3 regions of the Limosilactobacillus urinaemulieris genome follow, and region 1 is predicted to be linked to each of the others. Evidence: riboswitches for the same ligand, from Rfam matches in the RefSeq annotation. Region 1 holds a riboswitch; each other region holds the start of a gene.

Region 1 (3,283 bases):
GTTTCAAAATTCGTAATGAAAATTATTAGTAACTTTCAGAAAAAAATATCCAAAGGTAAGCTTTAACCTTTACGATGGTAACGGTGATCTGCTTCGTCAGCGCTTGGATTCCGGTTTAGAAGATTTTGCTGTGTTGATTGAACCAGTCGAGGCTGCTAAGTATAACTTTATTGTTTTACCAGTTCATGAGCAGTGGGGATTAATTACCAAAAGATCTGATCAACTAGCAAAAAACATTCGATTACCAAAAGTGATCTTTATAAACTACCACTAATTATTCCGACCCGGAATATTGTTCGTGATGAAATTAGTGATGTTTTAAAATTAGACCAAACAAAGTTAAATATCATGGCGACAAATAACTTACCAAGTAACGCCTATGAACTGCTAAAAGCCGGAAATTATTATATGCTGGGAATTCAAGGGATCGTTAATTCATTCCATGATCCCGAACTGACATTTATCCCCTTTTCGCCACATAAAGACACTGGTCACGTTCTTGCATGGCGCAAAAACACCGTCGTTACTCCCGTAATGGAAAAATTTCTTCAAGAATTTGCTGATCAAGCTGAAAATTCTTGAAAGATTGAAATTGATGGGATAAACGACTTACAATAAATTATCAACATTCTAAGGAGTGAAATCAATGCTATATAACGCAGCGCTAGTTCTTGAAGGTGGCGCTTTTAGAGGACAATATACCGCTGGCGTCTGTGACACGTTCCTCGCTAATCACATTGAATTTAGTAGTGTAATTGGCGTTTCTGCCGGCTCGTTGAATGGTGTCAACTTCGTAGCAAAGCAATATGGTCGAGCAGCAAATATTAATATTGATCACCGTCATGATCGCAACTATATTTCAATGACGCGTCTTTTCAAACGTCAAGTGATCAACATGAACTACCTATTTGAGGATCATGGCCTTTCATGGCATAACTTTGATGAACGAGCCTATATCAGGTCAGCTTCACACTTCACGGCTGTTGCTACTAGGCTTCAGGATGGAAAAAAAGCACTTTTTACAGACTTAACGGGTGAGAAACTGACTCAAGTATTAATTGCTTCTTGCTCAATGCCATTTATGATGGATCCCGCCCCGACTCCTGATGGTCTTTGTCTTGATGGCGGAATTGCCGATTCAATTCCCTTTGATGTCGCCCAGGAACAGGGTTACGATAAAATTGTTGTGATCCGTACTCGTGATGTTAGTTACCGAAAGAAACCTTCAAGTCGACCAGTTTGCCAATTGTACCGCCGTTATTTCAAAGACTATCCCCAGTTTGCTGAAGCTGGAATCCTTCGTCCAGAGGTCTATAATCAACAAGTCGCTCAGATCGAACATCTCAGAAGAACAGGCCAAGTCTTTAATATTGCTCCTCAGCACCCAGTCAAGGTTAGCCGGGTTGAAAGTAACGTTAAAAAGATCCGGAAGCTATACGAAACTGGGCGTCAAGAAGCTCGACAACTGTTGCCAAGTTTAATTGACTACCTTAATGCTTAAAAGCGGTTTCTATGTTATTATAATGGTATGTTAATGAACAGCATTAGGGGTGTCTGTTTGCCAGACTGAGATGTATTAAGATATACGGACCCTTGAACCTGTTAAGCTAGTACTTGCGAAGGAAAATGCTAACTCAATATATAAAATAATGGAGCTGTTAGTTAACGATTAACTAGTAGCTCCTTTTTTAGGACGTGAGATTTTGACTAAATTACAACTAAAACTATTAGAACAACTTCGTCAGCAAAATCCGGTAGTATTAACAATCGCCAATATGGTAACGCCAGATAAGGTTGCCGATGGGTTGAGTGCGATTGGTGCTTCCCCAATTATGTCTATCGCACCTCAAGAATCTTTAGAAATGGTAGAATTAGCCGATGCTATTACGATTAATTTGGGAACGATCGACGACAAGCAAAAGGATGAGGTTATTGCCGTTTTAAAAGCTAATCATAATCAGAAACCAATAGTTCTTGATCCGGTTGCAATTGGTGCTAGTCATTACCGGTTAGCTTTTGCGAAACAACTATTACATAATTATCGATTTACTGTTATTCGCGGTAACGCTGGCGAAATTGCTGCTTTAGCGAATATTAACTGGCATTCACGTGGAATTGACAGCGGAAATGGCCAAGCTGATCTTCACAAGATCGCTAACACGGTCGCTCAAGAATACCATTGTATTGTCGTTCTTACTGGTCAAACTGATATCATAACGGATGGCAATAATACTTTTATTAATCAACTTTCTACTAGTTATTTCGTGACTAACGTGGGTAGTGGCGATGTTCTTTCTAGTGTCATTGCTGCTTATCTCAGCATAAGTAAAGATTATTATGCAGCCGCTTGTACCGCAACCAAGGTCTTTTCTGCCGCTGGAGTTAAGGCTGCTAGAGAGTCAAGCGGTTTTGGTCAATGGCAAGTCAAATTCCGAGATGAACTAGCAACACTTAATTCAAGCGAAGTTCTCTCAGTATTATAAATAATAAAGGAGTTCCTAATAATGACAAATGACTTTCCCCAGGCTCTAACAATTGCCGGTACTGATTCTGGCGGTGGTGCCGGAATTTCTGCTGACTTTAAGACAATGCAAATGCGCGGTGTCTTTGCCACAATGGTTGTTGTTGCGGTCACGGCACAAAATACTCTCGGTGTTCAAGATGCCTTAGCAATGCCACCAAAATTAATTGACGAGCAATTTGCCTCCCTAGCTGCTGATTTTAAGATCCGGGCTTGCAAAACAGGAATGTTAGCTGATCCACTGCGGGTAAAAACGGTCGTAAAAAACTTGAAACAGTATGATTTTGGCCCATTAACGGTAGATCCCGTGATGATCGCTAAAGGAGGTGCTAAACTTTTAAGTGATGACGCAATTAGCGTAGTTCGAGACCAGTTACTACCGCTTGCTGATTTAGTTACCCCCAATCTTCCAGAAGCTGAAGAACTAACACAAATGCAGATCACAACAGAAGCTGAAATGGAAGCTGCCGGACACCATCTCCAATCAATGGGAGCCAAGAACGTTCTGGTTAAGGGTGGTCACTTTTCAAGTGATGATGAAGCTAACGACTTTGTATTATTAGCTGATGGTCACTCATTTTGGATGACTGCCAAGCGGAAACAAACTCAGAATACTCATGGTACTGGTGATACTATTTCTTCTTGTATCACAGCTGAACTCGCTAAGGGCAAATCAATGGAAGATGCCCTTAAAATTGGAAAGGCCTATGTTGAAGCAACGATTAAGCAAGGCATTAATGTTGGTCACGGTCATGGCCCGTT
Region 2 (3,283 bases), on a different contig from region 1:
GAAGTCCTGCAACGTCCCAGATTTGTTTTTCCGGATAGAGGGCATTAACTTGGCCACCAAGTTGAGGTAGGCTTTCGATCAATTGGGCATTTAATTCATGGAGTCCACAATAAAAGGCCGCAAACATTCCTGCGGGGCCGCCACCAATAATTGTAATGTCATACATTTTTGCCATTCGTAATGGCTCCTCTCTGTTCTTTTTTCTTATTGTAATTGATTTTCACTGAAATTAAAATTGCGGGGCCGCTATCATTTAGCTATTATTAACATAAATAACTAACTGGAGGAAAATATCATGGCCACCAAAAAAATGATCTTAGATCTAGATACGGGGGTTGATGATGCGTTAGCTCTTGCATATGCAATTGCTGACCCAAACATTGACCTAATCGGGGTTGTCGCCTCTTATGGTAATAACTTGCTAGAGCAAACCGCTAAAAACTCATTACAGCTTCTTGAATTACTCGGCCAAGATGTCCCCGTTTTTAAGGGACTTAGCCATTCAAGCACTACTGACCATTTTACAGTCATGCAGGTTAGTAAGGAGATCCATGGAAGCAACGGGATTGGTGATATTTCACTTCCCAAACCATCCCACCGAGTTCAACCTAAAGATGGTGTCGACTTTATTATTGAAGCAACCCATCAATATAATAAAGACCTCATTATCGTTCCTACCGGTCCATTGACGAATCTTGCTGCTGCACTACATCGCGATCCACAGATCAGCCAATTAATCGGTAACGTTACTCTAATGGGCGGGGCGCTGACAGTTGAAGGAAACGTTAGCGATGTTGCTGAGGCAAATATCAATCAAGATGCTGAAGCAGCTAATGAGGTCTTTACTAGTCCATTACCAATTACAATGGTTGGTCTTGACGTTACTTTACGGACCCTTCTCACAAAAAAAGAAACTCAACAGTGGCGCAATTTGGGAACACCAGCTGGCACTGCCTATGCTGACCTTACTGACTTCTACATTGACGCCTATTACCGGTTAGGAATTGATAAGCACGGCTGCGCAATTCACGATCCACTGGCAGTTGGTGTGGCAATTGACCCATCATTTGTAACCACTCTTGCCCTGCCAATGAAGGTTATTACTAACAAGCACAACTATGCCCGAACAATCGGCGATAAAGCACGGCTGAATGCTCGCCACCCAAATGTCAAGGTGGCAATTAACGTTAACCAAGAACGATTTGTCCCTGTCTTTATGAACCACCTGATTAATCTTTTAGCTAATCACTAAATTAACTGTCGAAGAACCTGTTTTTGTTGTATGATGATAACAACAAAAGAAATTTATATGTCTGGGGTGCCACTTGGCTGAGATTAGACCCATTGAACCTGTCTAGATAATGCTAGCGAAGGAAGCGCGTTTTCAATCAACCATTTAAGGGACCATGACATTTTTGTCACGGTTCTTTTTCTTTCCCCAAGAAAGGAATTATTATGTTTCATCAATTTCACTTAAAGGATATTATTCTCTTAGCAATCATCGGAATCGTTTTTGGAGTGATCTACTTAGCAACCGGTCTGCTTTATAACGGCTTAACAATTGCCCTGACTCCCTTTGGCTATGGGCCAATGGCTAACGATATTACATTAGGCATTTGGTGTATGGCTGGCCCGTTAGCTGGTTTTATGCTCCGACTTCCCGGTGCCTCATTTCTCGGTGAATTTCTCAGTGCCGTTGTGGAGATGCTCCTTGGTGATCAATGGGGCGTAACCACTCTGCTCTCGGGACTGGTTCAAGGGGCCGGGACTGAGCTTGGTTTTACCTTAACGCTTTATAAAATATACAATTGGGTGACCTTGCTTCTCTCCGCAACCACTACCACGATCCTGACATTTGTTTGGGACTGGTTCCGGAATGGTTACAGCCATTTCCCATTTTCAATGTTAATTGTGATGTTAATTGTTCGCTGGTTATCAATGTTTTTCTTCACCGGTGTTCTCGTTAAGCTCATTATTAACCTGTTAAACAGAAGTCACGTCCTTCCGAGGTAAAATAAATGGAATCAATCGCTATTCAACACCTGACATTCTCATATGACGGTGATCAGCCAATTCTTAACGATGTCTCCCTTGAGTTACCACTTCATACTTCAATCATCTTTAGTGGACCCGTTGGTAGCGGAAAAACAACCCTGCTAAAAGTGATTGCTGGCTTACTTCCAAAATATGGTGGCAAGTGTTCAGGAAAAGTCGCCATTCCCCACGGACAACGAGTTGGAATGCTCTTTCAAGATCCGGCAATGCAATTCACAATGGATACGCCACAACATGAATTAGAATTTACCCTAGAAAATCTTCAAGTTCCCCACGAAGAGATCAATAAACAGGTAAAAAGTGCGTTAACTTTTGTCGGCTTAGAAAAGCTCGCCCAGCAGAAACTAACTACCCTTTCTGGCGGTCAACTACAGCGGGTTGCGTTGGCAATTACAATTGCAATGAAGGCAGAGATTATTTTACTAGACGAACCTTTTTCAAGTATTGATGAAGCTAACCGGCAGTTTCTCCTTCAAAAGCTAACCCAACTGCAAAATGAAAAGGGTACAACGATCATTATCAGCGATCATGATCTCCACAATTACCAAAAATTTAGTCAGCTTGTTGTCCAGTTTCACAATTCTGAAGCCTCACTGCTTTCACCTCATGATAGCTCGACACTGTTAAACAATGCTGATCACCAACATAGTACCAATCTCATCACCAAGATACCGCCACTAACTGCCAATGTCGTCATGAAATTAAAAGACTATGCCGTAAGTCGTAATCAAACTCCCCTTATTAACCCTACCAGCTTTAATATCATTCAGAATAAGGTTACCTTATTAACTGGGTCTAGCGGTGCGGGAAAGTCAACTTTCCTTAAGTCAATCGCTAAACTAACTCCTTATCAGGGAGAAATAACGTATAAGGGGCAAAATATCAAAAAAATATTCCCCGGGAAATATTATTCTAAAGTTGGTCTAATTTTCCAAGAAACTAATCAGCAGTTCTTAAACGTTACTGTCAGTGAAGAATTAATGTTAAGCATCAAGAACGGTCGTAATCCGTTTTTAACTCAAAAAACGACAAAAGAGCTTTTAGCAATGGTCGGTTTACCTGACATTAGTCAAAGAATTATTTATTCACTGAGTGGTGGTCAGCGAAAACTCATCCAAAACCTTGTCATGTTGGTAATGGGGCAGGAAATTTTGCTAATGGACGAGCCCTTTGCTGGTCTTGATCATCAATCATTACAAAAGTTACTGGCACTTATTGAACAAAGTAA
Region 3 (3,283 bases), on a different contig from region 1:
TAAGAGCTTTTCCAGTAAGTCGTTAGCTAGAGAATGGCTTGCTGGCGATGATAAAAGTCAAACAAAAGATCATGATGGTAAGCTAAATGATCCAAATATCATTTACCTGTATACAGATGGTGGTTCACGCAATCACGGTAATAAGCCGGGGCAGCACGTTAAGCAAACAGATAAAGCGGCTTGGGCATTGTTGATCAGTAAAGACGGTCAGCAATTTACCAAGACTGGTGGTGAATTTGGCGCGACGAATAACCGGATGGAATTAATGGCACTCCGGAATGCTCTCCAGATTTTAGTAAAGAACCGGAAGCAAGAGGAACCAATTATTGCAGTTCTTGACTCACACTATGTCTTGGATCCGATCATGAAAAATTGGCTAAACGGTTGGCAACGCCGGGGATGGAAAACAAGCGCTGGTTCGCCGGTTGCTAATCGTGAGTTGTGGCAAGAGGTTATTCAATTACTACCACAGTTTAAACAGTTACATTTTCAATGGACCAAGGGACACGCAAATAACCAAGGAAATATTGTTGTTGATCACTTATTAAACCAAACAATGGATCAAATGGGGGAAGAATAATGAAAATTGGAATTGATAAGATGGCATTTGCAACTACTGATGAGTATATTGATTTACGCGAACTAGCTCGTAAACGGGGGGATGAACCTGATAAGTACACAATTGGAATTGGTCAGGATCGACAGGCAGTTGTTCCGCCAACCCAAGATATTGTTACTTTAGGAGCAACGGCTGCCAAGAAGCTTTTATCCAAAGATGATAAAAGACATCTTTCCACCGTGATCGTAGCTACTGAATCAGGGATTGATAATTCCAAGGCAAGTGCCATTTATATCAAACATCTTTTGGGACTGGATGATTTTACCCGTGCAGTTGAACTAAAGGAAGCCTGTTATTCAGCAACAGCAGGGATTCAGTTTGCTAAAGGGTTAGTCGCAATGAGTCCCCAGTCGACAGTCCTAGTAATTGCAGCTGATATTGCTCGTTATGGGTTAAAAACACCTGGTGAGGTTACCCAAGGGGCTGGGGCAGTTGCAATGTTGATTTCTGCTGCTCCTCATATCTTGGCTCTTGAGGATACTACGGTTTCATATACAAAGGATGTTATGGACTTTTGGCGGCCACTTTACGCAACTGAAGCACATGTGGATGGCAAATACTCGACTAATGTTTACGTTGACTTTTTCCTTCAGTGCTGGCAACGCTATCAGCAAATGACTGGACGACAACTGGATGATTTTGCTGCCTTAACTTTCCACTTGCCATTTACCAAGATGGGGAAGAAGGCACTGGAGGCACTCCTTAAGGACAATCAATCACCGGTTGCTGACAAAATGCGTGAGCAGCTGACCGCAAGTCAAAAGTACTGTCGTGAGGTAGGAAACCTCTATACGGGTTCACTTTACCTTGGAGTAATGTCATTGTTGCAAAATGGTCAGGTTAATCCTGGGGACCGGATTGGTCTTTTTAGTTACGGTTCTGGAGCAGAAGGTGAATTCTACAGTGGAATTCTTCAGCCTCACTTTGAAAAATACCTGAGTGACGTTAAGGATGATCTAGCAAATCGTCATCAGGTTTCAATTGCTGAATATGAGAAGCAGTTCAACTCACAGCTGGGGATGAACCCGGACGATGTTGAATTAGATTGGCAATCAGATCCAGCACCGTTTATATTAAAGGGTCAAAAAGAACACAAACGGATTTATCAGGAAAAGAAATAAAATGTTACAATATAATTAACACAAACGGGGAGCTTGTATAACAGGCTGAGAGGAAGATGTGATCTTCGACCCATGGGACCTGATTTGGATAATGCCAACGGAGGGAATTCAGTTAAGAATTTTAAAATCGATCAGGTAGGTGCCTAGTCGATTTTTCTTTATCAAGATCAAGTTTCGCTAATCAATAAAAGGATGGTGGAACTGATGCAACATAAGACATCACTAGTAGAAAATGGAATGATTTGGTGCGGCGCGGGAATATCAATTGCGGAGATCCTGACAGGAACTTACTTAGCACCATTAGGGATGACCAAGGGAATAGTGGCCATTATCTTAGGTCATTTGATTGGCTGTGGGTTGCTGTTCCTTGCTGGAATAATCGGTGGCCAGTTGCGGATTAGTGCGATGGAATCGGTAAAAATCAGTTTTGGCCAATTTGGTGGAATCTTTTTTGCTAGTCTAAATGTTTTACAATTGATCGGCTGGACGGGAATCATGATTTATGATGGTTCGCTAGCGGCTAATGGTCTTTGGAAATTGGGCCGGTCACTATGGTGCGGATTGATTGGATTCCTAATCATAGTGTGGTTAATTATCGGGATTCGTCGCTTAAAATGGCTGAACACCGTTGCCTTAACTGCTTTATTACTTTTGACGGTTTGGTTATGCTATTTAATCTTTGCTGAACCACATGTAAATAATCATTTAGGGGCATTATCATTTGGACAAGGATTAGAATTAGCCGTTTCGATGCCCCTATCCTGGCTTCCCTTAATTTCCGATTATACTTCGGTTGCCCAAAACCCGATCCAAGCGAGTGGAGTTAGTGCAATCACTTATGGTGTCATTAGCTGTTGGATGGCAATTGTCGGCCTTGGCGCAACCTTATTAACCGGGCAGACAGATATTGCTAAAATAATGGTTAGTGCTGGCGTTGGGATTAGTGGCCTGATTATTGTCCTCCTGTCAACAGTCACTACAACGTTTATGGATGCCTATTCTGCAGGAGTCTCTGCACAAACATTAAAGGTTAAGTGGTCTTCACGTTTAACGGCGATTATTGTAACCGTTATTGGAAGTGCTGGTGCAATTATTTTGCCGATGGATAATTTTAGTAACTTTCTTTACATCATTAGCTCAGTCTTTACTCCAATGATTGCGATTCAGATTATGGATCGATTTGTTCTTCGCCTTAACAATAAGGATCGTTGGATTAGTTGGAATCATTTTGCCTTATGGCTAGTTGGTTTTATAGTATACCGCTGCTTGATGTTAGTAGATCTTCCCGTAGGAAATACGTTGCCTGATATTTTGATTGTGATGTTTTTAGTATGGCTTGCCGATCGGAAAAGGGAGTGGGGCAGTGTGGGGCAGAACTAGCTTGTCTAGTTCGTCTTCCACCCTCGTCGACGCGAAGCTAGCCTACTAGGGGTTGATCAAATGCTGATCTATCAGTATTTGAACTGCTAGCCAGCTACTGTGCAGTATTACCTTTAAAACAGTGAAGAGGTCGGGTTATTTTGGGTATACACTTTCTGGTATT

The links. A riboswitch is a leader RNA that binds a small molecule or an ion and turns the genes downstream of it on or off. The one in region 1 is predicted to bind thiamine pyrophosphate.
Region 2: linked by a shared signal. The riboswitch ahead of MR181_RS03120 (ECF transporter S component) and the one ahead of thiM (hydroxyethylthiazole kinase) in region 1 are both predicted to bind thiamine pyrophosphate.
Region 3: linked by a shared signal. The riboswitch ahead of cytX (putative hydroxymethylpyrimidine transporter CytX) and the one ahead of thiM (hydroxyethylthiazole kinase) in region 1 are both predicted to bind thiamine pyrophosphate.

What each region holds. Positions count from the first base shown of each region.
Region 1 is NZ_CAKOBX010000010.1:80,468-83,750, reverse strand. It holds gene MR181_RS08880 (LysR family transcriptional regulator) at 1-66, shown strand, start outside; gene MR181_RS08875 (hypothetical protein) at 131-274, shown strand; gene MR181_RS08870 (LysR family transcriptional regulator) at 241-582, shown strand; gene MR181_RS07850 (patatin-like phospholipase family protein) at 647-1,501, shown strand; TPP riboswitch at 1,537-1,642, shown strand; gene thiM (hydroxyethylthiazole kinase) at 1,704-2,483, shown strand; gene thiD (bifunctional hydroxymethylpyrimidine kinase/phosphomethylpyrimidine kinase) at 2,505-3,283, shown strand, end outside.
Region 2 is NZ_CAKOBX010000003.1:109,201-112,483, forward strand. It holds gene MR181_RS03110 (NAD(P)/FAD-dependent oxidoreductase) at 1-175, opposite strand, end outside; gene MR181_RS03115 (nucleoside hydrolase) at 296-1,252, shown strand; TPP riboswitch at 1,305-1,394, shown strand; gene MR181_RS03120 (ECF transporter S component) at 1,456-2,013, shown strand; gene MR181_RS03125 (ABC transporter ATP-binding protein) at 2,019-3,283, shown strand, end outside.
Region 3 is NZ_CAKOBX010000009.1:94,005-97,287, forward strand. It holds gene MR181_RS07440 (ribonuclease H family protein) at 1-580, shown strand, start outside; gene MR181_RS07445 (hydroxymethylglutaryl-CoA synthase) at 580-1,740, shown strand; TPP riboswitch at 1,756-1,863, shown strand; gene cytX (putative hydroxymethylpyrimidine transporter CytX) at 1,945-3,120, shown strand.